Regions from separate parts of the Herbaspirillum sp. Her3 genome, predicted to be linked through region 3. Evidence: predicted binding sites of a transcription regulator. Region 3 holds the regulator's gene; each other region holds the start of a gene.
The links. The regulator sigma-54, encoded in region 3, starts transcription at its own class of promoters, with help from an activator protein. The targets are predictions, from matches to a motif close to TGGCANGNAANCTGCTTT.
Positions count from the first base shown of each region.

Region 1 (3,566 bases), 300 kb from region 3:
CATCAGGGTCAGACGCGGGCCGTAGACCTGGCCATAGCCTTCCGCCTTGGCGTGGGGTGTGGCGATGGCGCTGGCGATGGCCAGCTTCAGGCGGCGCAGTTCCAGCTTCTCGTCGATCAAGCCATCGCGTTCCTTCAGGACCTTGATGGCCGCTTCCGGATTGGCCATCACGTCGCGGCTGGCCTTGGCGAAGGCGCGCAGGAAGCCCTTGATGGCTTCCGGCTTGTTCTTGACCATGGTTTCGGAGGCGATGATGGTATTGCCGTAGAGGCGCACACCATAGTCCGGGTACATCATTACGTTGATGTCTTCATCCTTGATGCCGCGCGCATTGAGGTTCAGCAGCGAAGTGAAATAGAAGCCGGTGATGGCATCGACATCGCCGCGCGCCAGCATGGTTTCGCGCAGCGGCGGGTCCATGCTGGTCCACTGTGCCTTGGAGGCGTCCAGGCCATTGGCCTTGGCAAAGATCGGATAGGCGCGGCGGCCGGCATCGAACACCGGTGCACCCAGTTTCTTGCCGGCCAGGTCGGCGGGCTTCTTGATACCGGATTTCTTGAGCGAGAACACTGCGGCCGGGGTGTCGTTGTAGACCATCATCACCGCTACCGGCTTGCCCGGTGCGTCGGGATTGTTGGCGGTGAATTCCATCAGGGCGGCCATGTCGGCAAAGCCCATGTCATAGGTGCCCGAGGCCACGCGATTGACGGCGTTGCCCGAGCCGTTGCCGGCGTCGATGGTGACATCCAGTTTTTCCTGCGCGAAGTAACCCTTGGACTTGGCGACGAGGAAGAGCGCGGCCGGGCCTTCGAAGCGCCAGTCCAGCTGAAATTTGATCCTGGTTTCCTGCGCCAGGGCGAGCGAGCAGCTGGCGCTGAGCAGAAGGCTGATGCCGAATTTGAAGAACTTGCTGGAATGCACGGTGGACTTCCTTCTCTGTTCGTTTGAATGTGAGATCCCGGAGCTTCAATAGCATTTAATGTGCCAAGCATCCGCAGCACCGGCGCGCGCTGTGTGTCCCCCGGCTGCTCGCGGTTGCAGCAGGCCAATGCAGTCAGCAAGCTGTCCTCGTGATGATCGACAGGCGTGGTATTTTTTGTCGACAATCAAAAAATTCATTTGCGACAATTTGGTGCTTGCCTGCACCTAAGTAGAAAAAAATGCACTAAAAAAAATTGGCTTACAGGTCTGTAAGGCAGGTGCAGCCTGCCTTCTGGGGATCTTTGTTGTAACGAATATGGCAGAAAGGATTGTCAACAATGCGAGCAATCATCTTGCCGGGCCTGGTGCAGGGGCTTGGGAAACCGCCCCGGCTCGGCTAGGATTGCGCCCCTGCGTGCGTGGCGTGCGGTCGATTGTGGGGATGTCGGCTCGCTTTATGGCAGGGATGAACGTCGGGCCGAGGGGCTGGCACGGGCTTTGCGTAAACGCTGCCGTCGGTGCGGGTGTCGGCAGCGCTGTCTGCAATTTGCCAGACCTTATTTGACAAGGGCAAGCATACGAGGGGTGCTGATTTTCATGCTGTGGCGGGGAGAGTGCAAGGCGCCGCAGGATGCGAATCGGGCTCCGATTCAATCGCCATTTTTTAGACATGCAACACAGGGAGAAACTTATGAAGAAGGGTATCAAGGGGAAGTACTGGATGATGGCAGCCGTGGTCGCTTCGGCCGCAGGCAGCATGTCGGCGCAGGCAGCTGACTGGTCGGACAATTCGATCGGCTACCGTTACGGTACGAAGTTTGCCGAGCCCTACAACTCGCAGGACATCGCCAAGAGCATCATCAACTTCACGCATGCCAGCGGTTACAAGTACGGCACCAACTTCCTGAACGTGGACTTGCTGATGTCCAACAGCAAGGATGACAATGCGCAGGAAGCCTACATCGTCTACCGCAACACCCTGGATATCGGCAAGATCAGCGGCAAGGACCTGTCCTTCGGCCCGGCGCGTGGCGTTGGCCTGACCCTGGGCTTTGACTGGAATACCAAGAACGACAACAGCTACGCTTCCAAGAAGCGCATGTGGGTGGTCGGTCCGACCTTGATGATGGACGTGCCTGGTTTCCTGAACGTGAGCGTGCTGGCGCTGTTCGAAAGCAATCAGCCCATCGGTGTTTCCAGCCGCTACACCTATGACACCCACCCGATGCTGAACTTGTCCTGGGGTATCCCGCTGGGCTCGAGCGGCTGGGCTTTCGAAGGCTACACGAACTACATCGCATCGAAGGGCAAGAACGAGTTCGGTGGCCCGACTGCGCCCGAACTGAACTTCGACGGCCAGATCATGTATGACGTCGGCACGCCGCTGGGCCTGGGCAAGAACACCTTCCGCGTGGGTCTGGAATATCAATACTGGCGCAACAAGTTCGGCAACCCGAGCAACGTTCCGGGTTCGCTGGCCAAGACCCCGATGGTGCGCGCCGAGTACCACTTCTGATCGGTCGGTTCGATCCGGCTGCTTGCAGCGTTGTGGCGATGCCGGGTCTTCGGATCCGGCATTTTTATTGCGCGCTCGACGCGGCAGCGGTCAGGCTGCATGGGCGGGATGGGAAATGGCTACACTGTCGGGAGTTGGCAGGGGCTGGTTTGATATGGTTGTTGGCATATGTGTGCTATTGGATTTGCGACATATGGCAGCGGCGGTGTTGAGATTTAATGGCTGGTTTTGAACGGGACGGGGCGGCCGCGTGGCGGCCTTGGCCCATCCATCGGGATTTGAGAGCGGAGCATCATGGAAGCATACCTACTTGACTGGCTGAACTTGCTGCTGCGCTGGCTGCACGTGATCACGGCGATTGCCTGGATCGGTTCTTCGTTTTATTTCGTCTGGCTGGACAACAGTCTGGTGGCGCCGACGGATCCCGAGTTGAAGGAGAAGGGGGTCGGGGGCGAGTTGTGGGCGGTGCATGGGGGCGGTTTCTACAATCCGCAGAAGTACCTGCTGGCGCCGAAGGTCTTGCCGGAGCATCTGCACTGGTTTTATTGGGAGTCTTACAGCACCTGGCTGTCGGGCTTTGCGCTGTTCTCCTTGTTGTATCTGTTCAATGCGAACGTGTTTTTGGTGGACCGCAACGTGTTCGACATGTCGGCCTCGATGGCGGGCGGCACGGCCATTGCGTTCCTGGTGTTCAACTGGCTGATCTACGACGCGATCTGCAGCACCATCGGGGATCGGCCGGGGGCGGACCGGCTGGTCAATCTGCTGGTGGGGCTGCAGGTGATCGTGTCGGTGTGGGCGGCTTGCCATCTGTTCTCGGGGCGGGCGGCTTTCCTCATCAGCGGGGCGTCGCTGGCGACGATCATGAGCGCGAACGTGCTGGTGTGGATCATTCCGGGGCAGCGCAAGATGGTGGCGTCGATGCGGGCGGGGCAGGCGCCGGATCCGATTCATGGGAAGCGGGGCAAGCAGCGTAGTGTGCACAATACTTACTTCACCTTGCCAGTGTTGTTTGCGATGCTGTCCAATCACTACAGCATGACTTACTCGGCGCCGCATAACTGGGTGGTGCTCTTGTGCATCATGGCGGCGGGGGCATTGATCCGGCAGTTCTTTGTGTTGCGGCACA
Region 1 is NZ_CM176328.1:813,450-817,015, forward strand. Features, by position in the region: gene ACVC5H_RS03745 (ABC transporter substrate-binding protein) at 1-921, opposite strand, end outside; gene ACVC5H_RS03750 (outer envelope protein) at 1,613-2,437, shown strand; gene ACVC5H_RS03755 (urate hydroxylase PuuD) at 2,732-3,566, shown strand, end outside.
Region 1: ACVC5H_RS03750 (outer envelope protein) is a predicted target of sigma-54. The motif match lies at 1,409-1,426, and genes of this name have one in related genera.

Region 2 (3,566 bases), 1.9 Mb from region 3:
CAGGAGCAGGCTGTTCCGCCGGGAACAGCGAAGACATGGGAGAAGTACGGCGATCATCGATCACCAGGTGCAGCAGTTCGGGGCGCGCATAGTGCCCCACCGAATCCATCATGCGCTTGCGCTTGGTGACCAGTTCCATGTCCAGGTCGGCCACCAGGATGCCTTCGCCGCTGCGCAGGGGTTCGGCCAACAGCTTGCCTTCCGGCGAGACGATGGCGGTGCAGCAGCCACCGCGCAGCGCCTTCTGCGCCTTGGGATCGGGCTCGATGGCGGCGATCTGTTCATCGGTCAGCCAGCCGGTTGCATTGATGACGAAGCAACCCGACTCCAGTGCGTGATGGCGGATGGTGACCTCCATCTGGTCAGCGAAGATCTGCCCCACCATGGAACCGGGGAACTGGGCGCAATGGATTTCTTCGTGCTGGGCCATGAGGCTGTAGCGCGCCAGCGGGTTGTAGTGTTCCCAGCAGGCCAGCGCCCCCAGGCGCCCCACGGCGGTAGGCACCACCTTCAGGCCGCTGGCATCGCCCTGCCCCCAGATCATGCGCTCGTGATAGGTCGGCGTGATCTTGCGGCGTTTCAGCACCAGCTCGCCGTCGGCATCGAAGACCAGCTGCGTGTTGTAGAGCGTGCCATGGTCGCGTTCGTTGACGCCCAGCACCACCACCGTGCCATGCGCGCGTGCCGCTTCTGATACTGCCTGGGTCACGGGGCCGGGCACCGTCACCGCACGCTCGTAGAGCAGCAGGTGTTCCGGACCTGACGCAAAGGGCGGCCGCACGAAGGAGAAGTACGGATAGTAAGGAACGAAGGTTTCCGGAAACACCACCAGTTGCGCGCCTTGTCTGGCAGCGTCGGCAATGGCCTGGCATACCTTGGCCACGGTACCGAGTTCGCTGTCGAGGTCGGGCGCGATCTGCACCGCCGCCGCCCGTACCGTTCTCTTGTGGATGCTCATGCGCCGCCCCTTTCCATTACAGGGTCCAGGTGTCGAGGATGAAGGCATTGTCGCGACGATGCAGCAGCACCAGGTCGAGCACGTCCAGCGGATTGATGGGGCGGATGCCCGGGATCAGCGAGGGCTCACCGTGGCCGTACAGCGCCTGCAGGGCGAAGCGGCAGGCGTAGACCTTGCCGCCCTCTTCCATGAACTTGACGATCTGCTTGTTGAAGTTCTGGTGACCGGGGAAGGCTTCGTCACCCAGCGTGGGGAAACCGCGCTGCACGCCCAGCGTCACGCCGGGACCATAGAGCAGGATGGAGGTCTCGAAACCCTTGCGCTTCAAGCGGGTTGCCTGCAGCAGGTTGACGAAACCGATCGAGCCTTCGAAGGCCACCGTATGAAAGGTCACCAGCGCTTTTTCTCCCGGCTGGGCTTTGACGTCTTCGAACACCTTCTCTTCATAATCCACCAGGAAATCGCCGGGGGCGTGGGCTGCTTTGGTGACTGCGGGCATGGTGATACTCCTCTCGATTGCTGTTGGTCTGCACTTGGGGAAGTGGTCCGGCGACCTCGCCGCGACGCTGGCATTGAATGCATCAGGCATGCCACCAGCACCCCGTCAATGTGCGAATTGACTGCATAAAAATCCCGTCAATCCTCCCTTCGCAGAATGGAATCCAGCATCTGCGCGGCTTGCCGAATCGTCGCTTGCAGCATGGTTTTTGGGCCATATGAAGCAATCCATTCAATCGCTCCATACAATCGGACGGCATCACGCAAACCCTTGTGCACCCTGGCGTTGCGGCGCGTCTTGAGATGGTGCAGAGCGCTGCGCGCGGATGATGCAAGACGGTGCACTTTTGTACCTGCACGGCAGAGATTGGATGGAATGCAAATTGCATTCAATCTAACCAGTCGATGCAGTCAATATTGAAGTCAGGAAACAAGGAAGTTGCCATGACCAAGAACAGCGCCATGTGGGTTCCCAAATTGAAGAAAGGTAGCGGTCCGCTTTATCTGGCCATCGCCAATGCGATCGCCGAGGACGTCGCCACGGGCCACCTGCAGCCCGAGCAGCGGCTACCGCCGCAGCGCAAGCTGGCCGAGGTACTGGACCTGGACTTCACCACGGTCGCGCGCGCCTATACGGAAGCGCATCGGCGCGGACTGGTGGATTCGGTGGTGGGACGCGGCACCTTTGTCTGTGGCAAGCGCCGCCCGCGCATCCCGCGCGTGACCGAGGGCCGGCCCAACGTCGACATGTCGATGAACATGCCGCCCGAGCCGGAGTCGCCGGAGCTGATGGAGTTGATGCAGTCGGGCTGGAACAAGGTCAATGCACGCCTGCGCGACCTGATGCGTTATCAGGATTTCGGTGGTTCGCCCGAGGATCGCGAAGCCGGTGCGCTATGGCTGCGCCGGCGCGGGCTGGTGGTGGAACCGGAACGGGTGCTGGTGACGCCGGGGGCGCAATGTGCGCTGCTGGCCATCCTGACCATGCTGGTCGGCCCGGGCGGGGTGCTCTGTTGCGAGGACGTGACCTACCCCGGCCTGCGCGCCCTGGCCGGGCATCTCAACATCAAGCTGGTCGGCTTGCCGATGGACAATGAGGGCATCGATGCGGTGGCCTTTGCCGGGGCCTGTGCGCAATATGCGCCGAAAGCGCTGTATTGCAATCCCACCCTGCTCAATCCGACGACGTGCACGACTTCGGCATCGCGCCGTCAGGCGCTGGTGGAAATCGCCCGTCACTATGAAGTGGCCATCATCGAGGATGATGCCTATGGCTTCCTGCCGCGTGTCGCGCCGCCGGCCATTGCCAGCATGGGGAGCGAACTGACCTACTACGTCACCGGGCTGGCCAAGACCGTGGGGGCCGGTTTGCGGATTGCCTATATGGTGGCGCCTGATGCCGCCTCGGCGGCGCGCCTGACGGCGGCACTGCGTGCGACTACGGTGATGGCTTCACCGATTACCTCGACCCTGGCGACTTATTGGATACGCGATGGCGTGGCGGATCTGGCGCTGGCCAATATCCGCAAGGAGTCGATGGCGCGGCAGAAGATAGCGGCGCGTATCTTGCCTGAACATGGGTATGCCTCGGAACCGGAGGCTTTTCATTTGTGGGTGAAACTGCCGGGGGGATGGCAGGCCAGTACGTTTTCAGCGCAGATGCGGGCCAATGGGGTGGCGGTGGTGGGGGTGGATGCGTTTGCGGTGACTACTGCGCCGGTGCAGGCTGTGCGTGTTTGTATTGGGGGGATTGCCAGTCGGGGGGATATTCAGCATGCGTTGACGTTGATGCGGGATACCTTGGCGGAGCAGCCGTTGGTTAGGGCGGCTGTGGTTTGATCGTTCATAGGGACGGCAGTTGGCTACCCCGAACGTCTGGCGATGTGTGCCAGTGAATCAACCCGCATTTTCGCCCCGTCCAGCACGACTACTCAGCCGTCAAATTGTTGTCAGGCGCGTGTGCGAAGATTCTCGGTTCTGATCAAGGCCCGAGAAACAATCATGCGCTTTATGAAAAATAGCTTTTCGCCATTTCCGCTGATGTTGGCACTTACTCTGAGCTGTATGTCGACGGCGGCGAGTGCCTTCGATCACCCGGGTGCATTACACA
Region 2 is NZ_CM176328.1:4,743,639-4,747,204, forward strand. Features, by position in the region: gene ACVC5H_RS21625 (Nit6803 family nitrilase) at 1-958, opposite strand, end outside; gene ACVC5H_RS21630 (MSMEG_0572/Sll0783 family nitrogen starvation response protein) at 975-1,457, opposite strand; gene ACVC5H_RS21635 (aminotransferase-like domain-containing protein) at 1,901-3,295, shown strand; gene ACVC5H_RS21640 (alginate lyase family protein) at 3,458-3,566, shown strand, end outside.
Region 2: ACVC5H_RS21630 (MSMEG_0572/Sll0783 family nitrogen starvation response protein) is a predicted target of sigma-54. The motif match lies at 1,534-1,551, and genes of this name have one in related genera.

Region 3 (3,566 bases):
ACGGTTTCTTTGATCCAGGATTGGACGTCGCTCATGGCTATGCCTTTAAAAATGGGATTGCCGACATTATAGGGAAAAGCGGGCAGCCGCGTTGAAAACGACTGCGCGCCGGCAGTCTGCGCAATGCGGCGGAAAATTGCATAAAGGAAATAATTTATATGATATGCAAGCGCTGAGATCTGATATGAGGATGCCAGCAGAAGCCTTCAAGCGGGGCAGCGGATCAGTGCTCGCTGCAGGGGGGCAGTGGCTGTGGAAAAGTTGCCTGCGATTATCTTTTATATCTTTTCCACAGGCGTCGCCGCTTGACAGCGCGACCAATGAAAAAGGGCGCTTGCGCGCCCCTTCCTCATGAGATTCGGCTGGCGTTCTCAGCAGCCCTGTGGGCTGCGAGGCAGCTTGCCGATGGTGTCCTTGGCTTATGCCGCTCCGGCCACCGCATCGGCCGGCGCTTCATCCGGCAGGCGCTTGGCCATGGAGTGATGTTCCTGCAACTTGTCCTTGTGCTTGATGACCTGGCGATCGAGCTTGTCGATCAGCGTGTCAATGGCAGCATAGAGGTCGTGCGCAATGCTTTCTGCATGTAGATCCTTCCCCTTGATGTGGACGTTGATTTCCGCTTTTTGGCGCTTTTCCTTTTCTGTGAGTTTATCTACGCTCAGGATCACGCTGACGTCGATCACGTTGTCGAAATGGCGCTTGATACGCGAGAGCTTGCTTTGCACGTATTCCCGGATGGCGGGGGTCAGTTCGAGGTGGTGTCCACTGATGGTCAGATTCATACAAGACTCCTATCGTGAAGTCACTGGAGGTTCGTTCAAGCTATCCTTGCTGCAGCTGTACCACGGGCACGGTCTTCGTGTCGGATGGCATGGGCATCAGCGAGATGCTTGCCGGAACACAGCAACGGTACTGCAGAAAAACTGAGGAAAAACTCAGAGGGACTTGCGGAGATTGACCGGCGGAATCTTCAACACTTCGCGGTATTTGGCGACTGTGCGTCGCGCGACCACCATGCCTTGTTCTGCCAGCATATCCGCAATCTTGCTATCGGATAATGGGGTCTGCGGGTTCTCGGCTCCTATCAACTGTTTGATCAGCGCCCGTATCGCGGTGGAGGAGGCTTCGCCTCCGGTTTCAGTCGCGACGTGGCTACCGAAGAAGTACTTCAACTCAAACATGCCGTGCGGCGTGAGCATGTATTTTTGAGTTGTCACGCGAGAGATGGTGCTCTCGTGTAGACCCAGTGTATCAGCAATTTCACGCAGCACAAGGGGTCGCATGGCCACTGCCCCATGTGAAAAGAAGTTTCTTTGACGCTCCACAATAGCCTGTGCGACTCGCAAAATCGTGTCGAAACGCTGCCGCATATTCTTGATGAGCCACTTGGCTTCCTGCAGCTGCGACGACAGCGATCCCTCCCCCTTGGCCTGCTTCAGCGCACTGGCATACATCGCATTGACACGCAGCTTGGGCATGACCTCATGGTTGAGCATGACCTGCCAGCCGTTCTTTGTTTGTTTGACAATCACGTCCGGCACCACATAGTCCGAGGCATCGCGCGCGAAATCGGCGCCCGGATGCGGACGGCACTGGCGGATCACGGCCTGGGCTTCGCGCAGGTCTTCGTCATCGCAATCGAGGGCTTTCTTGATCTTGTTGAAGTCGCGCTGGGCGAACAGCGGCAGGTAATCTTCCACGATGCGCAGCGCCAGCTTGCGCGTGACGAAGGGGATCTTGGGCAGGCGCCGGATCTGCAGGGCCAGGCATTCACCGGCACTGCGCGCACCGACGCCGGCCGGGTCCAGGCTCTGCAGCAGCTTCAGGGAAATCGACAGCTCTTCCATGTCGATGCCCAGTTCTTCGGGCAGGCGCGCGAGGATGTCTTCCAGGGGCTCTTCGAGATAGCCGCTCTCGTCGAGCGCATCGGTGAGCAGCTCCAGCAGGGCGCGGTCGCGCTGGGTGCGTGCGGTCACGCGGATCTGTTCCAGCAGGTGCTCGCGCAGGGTCAGTTCATGGGCTTCGAGTTGCGGGCGGGCGTCGTCGTCGTCGGGCGACTTGCCGCTGCGGGCCACGTCGTCGAAGCTCCAGTCGGCGTCACCGGTGACGCCGTTGTCGGGATTGTTGTCCTGGTAGTCAAAACTGGAATCGCCATCGGCGGCGGCCGGCGCCGGTTCGGCGCTGCCTTCGCCCGAGGTATCCGCCACGCCGCTGGAGGGAGAGCTGGAGACGGCGCCATCGGCCAGCAGGCGCACCGAATTGTCGAGCGCATCGTCGAGGCGCTCCAGCAAGGGATTGTCCGAGAGGATCTGTTCCAGTTCCTGGTGCAGTTCCAGCGTCGACAGCTGCAACAGTCTGATCGACTGCTGCAGTTGCGGCGTCAATGCGAGGTGCTGCGAGGTACGTAACTGGAGAGACTGTTTCATCTGTCTTTCTGGAAGCGGCGTGGTCCGCTGGTTGCACTGCCTGTCGTTGCGTCAGTAGGTTGACCTGCTTACATGCGGAAGTGTTCGCCCAGATACACGCGGCGCACCGATTCGTTGGCGATGATCTCTTCCGGACTGCCGCTGGCCAGCACCGTGCCCTGGTTGATGATGTAGGCGCGGTCGCAGATGCCCAGCGTCTCGCGCACGTTGTGGTCGGTGATGAGCACGCCGATGCCGCGTTCCTTCAGGAAGCGCACGATGCGCTGAATCTCGATCACGGCAATCGGGTCGATACCGGCAAAGGGTTCATCGAGCAGCACGAAGCGCGGATCGGTGGCCAGTGCGCGGGCGATTTCCACGCGGCGGCGCTCACCGCCGGAGAGCGACAAGGCCTGGCTCTCGCGCAGCTTCTCGATCTGCAGTTCATGCAGCAGGTTGTTGAGGCGGCCCTCGACTTCATCGCGCGAGAGCGGCTTGCCTTCTTCACGGCGCAGTTCCAGCACCGCGCGGATATTGTCTTCCACCGTCAGCTTGCGGAACACCGAGGCTTCCTGCGGCAGATAGGACAAGCCCATGGTGGCACGCTTGTGGATGGGCATGCGTGAAATGGCGGTGTCGTCCAGCGCGATCTCGCCGCCATCGGAAGGCACCAGGCCCACGATCATGTAGAACGAGGTGGTCTTGCCGGCACCATTGGGGCCGAGCAGTCCGACCACTTCACCGCTGCGCACTTCCATCGAGACGTCGCGCACCACCTGGCGCGCGCCATAACTTTTCTTCAGGCCGCGAACGACCAGCGAGCTGGCGGTCATCGTTACTGGTCCTTTCCGGTCTGGCGACGCGGTGCAGGCTGCGCCGGCGTGGTCTTGGCGGCCGGCTGGGCCGGCACGGCGCTGCCATCCGGCGGCGGATTCTTGGGCTGGATCACGGCCGTGATGCGGCCTGCGCCGGGCTTGCTCTCGCCGCTGGCGGTGTTGTTGACCGAATAGAACTCGGCGCGGCTGTCATAGGAAATGAACTCGCCGTTGACTTCATCGGTGATGCGGTCGCCATCCATGCGCTGGATGTGGGCGCGCTGGAACAGCTTGGAGACTTCGGTCTGCTCCGAATACTCGATGCGCTCGGCCTGTCCTTCGATCC
Region 3 is NZ_CM176328.1:1,109,689-1,113,254, forward strand. Features, by position in the region: gene grxD (Grx4 family monothiol glutaredoxin) at 1-35, opposite strand, end outside; gene hpf (ribosome hibernation-promoting factor, HPF/YfiA family) at 420-782, opposite strand; gene ACVC5H_RS05100 (RNA polymerase factor sigma-54) at 936-2,426, opposite strand; gene lptB (LPS export ABC transporter ATP-binding protein) at 2,495-3,238, opposite strand; gene lptA (lipopolysaccharide transport periplasmic protein LptA) at 3,241-3,566, opposite strand, start outside.

Region 4 (3,566 bases), 170 kb from region 3:
TGGATCACCATCAGCACGAAGATGCAGACCACCAGCGCGGCCACGGTTTCGAGCCAGATGCGACCCTTCTCCGAACACTTGTTGATGATCGCGGTCAGGCGCATGTGCTCGCCGCGATCCAGCGCCAACACCGCGCCCAGCATGGAGAGCCAGATAAAGAGAATCGAGGCCAGTTCATCGGACCACACCAGCGGATCATGCAAGGCGTAGCGATAGATCACGCCGGTCAGCAGCACCACGGTTTCGGCCAGCACCAGGGCCGCCGCCACGGCGCCGACCACGTGCATCACCATGCGGTTCAGGGTGACCAGCGCGCGCGCAGCCGGGTTCATGCGGGCCGGGGCGCGGTAAGTCATTGCAGCTTCCATCGTCAGGCTCCAGCGAAATTGAAGTCAGGTGGGAGAGTCACCTCTCCCACCCACGGACCGCTCAGGCCAGCTTGCCGGTGTACTTCTCCAGCAGCGCCCAGGGCTCGTCCCCGAACTTCTTCTTCCACTCGGCATAGAAGCCGGCCGCGCGCAGCTTGGCGCGGAAGGATTCGGCATCGGCATTGTTGAAGGCCAGTCCACGGCCCTTCATTTCATCGACCAGCGAATCGTTGAGCTTGCGCACGTCGGCGCGCTGGTTCATGCCGGCCTCATTGATGATGCGCGCCATCAGGTCCTGCAGGTCCTTGGGCAGGCGCTCGAAGGATTTCTTGTTGCCCAGGAACCAGAAGCCATCCCACATGTGGTTGGTGATGGAACAGTATTTCTGCACCTCGTAGAGCTTGGCGGTGGAGATGATGGCCATGGGGTTTTCCTGGCCTTCGACGATCCTGGTCTGCAGGGCCGAATAGACTTCGGCGAAGTTGATCGAGGTCGGCGCTGCATCGAAGGCCTTGAACATCGAGGTCCACAAGGGGCTGGGCGGCACCCGCAGCTTCATGCCCTTGAGGTCGTCGGCAGCCTTGATGGGCTTGGTGCTGTTGGTGATCTGGCGATAGCCGTTGTCCCAGATCTTGTCGAAGGCGAACAGGGTGGACTTGGCTTCGATCTGCTTGCGCACGTGGGCGCCGAGTTCGCCATCCATGGCCGCCCAGACCTGGCTGTAATCCTTGAAGGCAAAGCCGATGCCGGAAATCTGCGCCGACGGCACCAGGGTGCCCAGGATCAGCGGCGAGAGCGTGAAGAAATCAATCGCGCCGGCCCGCACCTGCGAGAGCATGTCGGTGTCCGTACCCAGCTGGTTGTTGGGATAGAGCTGCAGCTCGATGCGGCCCTTGGATTGTTCCGCGATGGCGGCGGCCATTTCCTTGGCGCGCGCATTCATCGGATGGGTGACCGGCAGGTTGTTGGCGTACTTGAAGGTGAACTCGGCCGCATGGGCCGACGTTGATACCAGGCCGGTAGCAGCAGCGGCCGAGGCCACCGAGGCCGTCTTCAGAAAATGGCGGCGCGTGAACTTCCCAGTGGATTGTTCCATCTGTCTTGTCTCCTGTTTGTCTGCTTATAGTTGGTTTTGCTGAATCCGGCGCAAGCTGGGCTGCTGGATCGGGCGTGCAGCTCCCTGTACCGGGTTGTCAACACTGCCTTGTGCGTCGAGAGAGCAAGTTGGATGCCAGGCATCCCTGCGGCATGACCGCCTCCCTCCTCCTCATCCGCACTGCGCCTGTATTCTCTGCGATAAGGGCGGCACAGTACAAGCACGCAATCACGGTGACCAGCATTTATTTACAAGCGTCGGGCCTGCGACACCTGTCGCATGGACTGTCGCAGGGATCGACACCTGTGCACGCTGCCTGCAGGCAACATCGGCTGCTTTGGCGTGATGATTTACGTTAACGTAAAGTACGTGCTATCTTCATGAAGTCGGTGGCGTCATCAGGCCCTTTCCTGCATGCCGGGAAGGATCGAGACCGCCCGCCGCACACATCAGCACGCATCAACATCAACAACAAAGCGAGACCCGGCGCGGATTGGCGCCGGCCCTCTCAGGAGACGGGCAAGATGCAGGCCGATGCCCAGGCAGGGACCCGCGCGACTACCTTCATGAGGTCGTCGGACAGAGTGTCTGTGCGTGGCATCGAATTTGCATATTGCCCTTGTGTGAAACGGAGAAACTGCACCAGCAGCCGCACTCCATCTACCTCGTCTTAAAAGGACACAAGGACACACCATGACTGTTTCTGCATCCTCACCCTGCATCACCGGCTGGCACCATTCCCAATTCGGCAAGCTCGACGGCATCGATCCGGAAATGCTGATCGGCCAGGTCGCCAAGGCCGCCATCGCACATGCCGGGCTGCAACCGGAAGACATCGATTCGATCCACTTCGGCACCTTCAATGCCGGCTTCCTGTACCAGGACTTTCCTTCCTCACTGGTCATGAACAGCCTGCCCCAGCTGCGCTTCAAACCCGCGACACGGCTGGAGAATGCCTGCGCTACCGGATCGGCGGCGATCCATTCGGGCCTGCAGGCGATCAAGGCCGGGCAATCGCAACACGTGCTGGTGATCGGCTTCGAGAAGATGACCGAACTGGCCACCGCGCAAGTGGGCGAGGTGCTGCTCAAGGCTTGTTATGCGAAGGAAGAAGCGGGCATCCCGGGCGGCTTTGCGGGTGTCTTCGGCAAGATCGCGCAGAGCTACTTCGATCGCTTCGGCGACCAGTCCGATGCGCTGGCGATGATCGCGGCCAAGAATCACAAGAACGGCATGACCAATCCCTATGCGCACATGCGCAAGGATTTTGGCTACGAGTTCTGCCGTAACGTCTCCGACAAGAATCCGTATGTGGCCGGTCCGCTCAAGCGCACCGACTGCTCGCTCATCTCGGACGGCGCAGCGGCGGTGGTCATCAGCGCGGCCGAGGCGGCCCGCTCCATGCCGCGTGCGGTGCAGTTCCGTGCGGCGGTGCAGGTCAATGATTTCCTGCCGCTGTCGCGCCGCGATCCGACCCGCTTCGAAGCCGCCGAGCTGGCCTGGAAGAAGGCCCTGGACCAGGCCACTCTGAGCCTGGACGATCTCTCGCTGGTGGAAACCCACGACTGCTTCACCGTGGCCGAGCTGCTGGAATACGAAGCCATGGGCCTGGCCCCGCACGGCCAGGGTGCGCGCGTGATCGCTGAAGGCATCACTGCCAAGGATGGCAAGCTGCCCGTCAATCCTTCCGGCGGTCTGAAGTCCAAGGGCCATCCGGTCGGGGCCACCGGCGTATCGATGCACGTGATGGCGGCCATGCAGGCGGCCCACGATGCGGGCGACATGCAGATCGCCAATGCGCGCTACGCAGGCGTATTCAACATGGGCGGCGCGGGCGTGGCCAACTATGTGAGCATTTTGGAGCGTGTGAACTAAAAGAGCGGATTCCGCCCTGGCGCGCCGTCCTGTCGCTGGCAGACGGCGCGCGACATGAAGCGATGTGTAAAAAAACAGGAAACGGCAACACGCCCGTTTCCATAAAAATCGGGACGAGTGAGACATGTTGAGCAAAGTCATGAACCTGGGCCGCCTGCTGTCGGACGTGGCGCGCCGCTTTCCGGACGAGCCGGGGCTGATCCTGGCACAGGGCCAGGCCGATGGCA
Region 4 is NZ_CM176328.1:1,277,542-1,281,107, reverse strand. Features, by position in the region: gene ACVC5H_RS05815 (TRAP transporter large permease) at 1-356, opposite strand, end outside; gene ACVC5H_RS05810 (TRAP transporter substrate-binding protein) at 430-1,464, opposite strand; gene ACVC5H_RS05805 (acetyl-CoA acetyltransferase) at 2,158-3,339, shown strand; gene ACVC5H_RS05800 (acyl-CoA synthetase) at 3,464-3,566, shown strand, end outside.
Region 4: ACVC5H_RS05805 (acetyl-CoA acetyltransferase) is a predicted target of sigma-54. The motif match lies at 2,060-2,077, and genes of this name have one in related genera.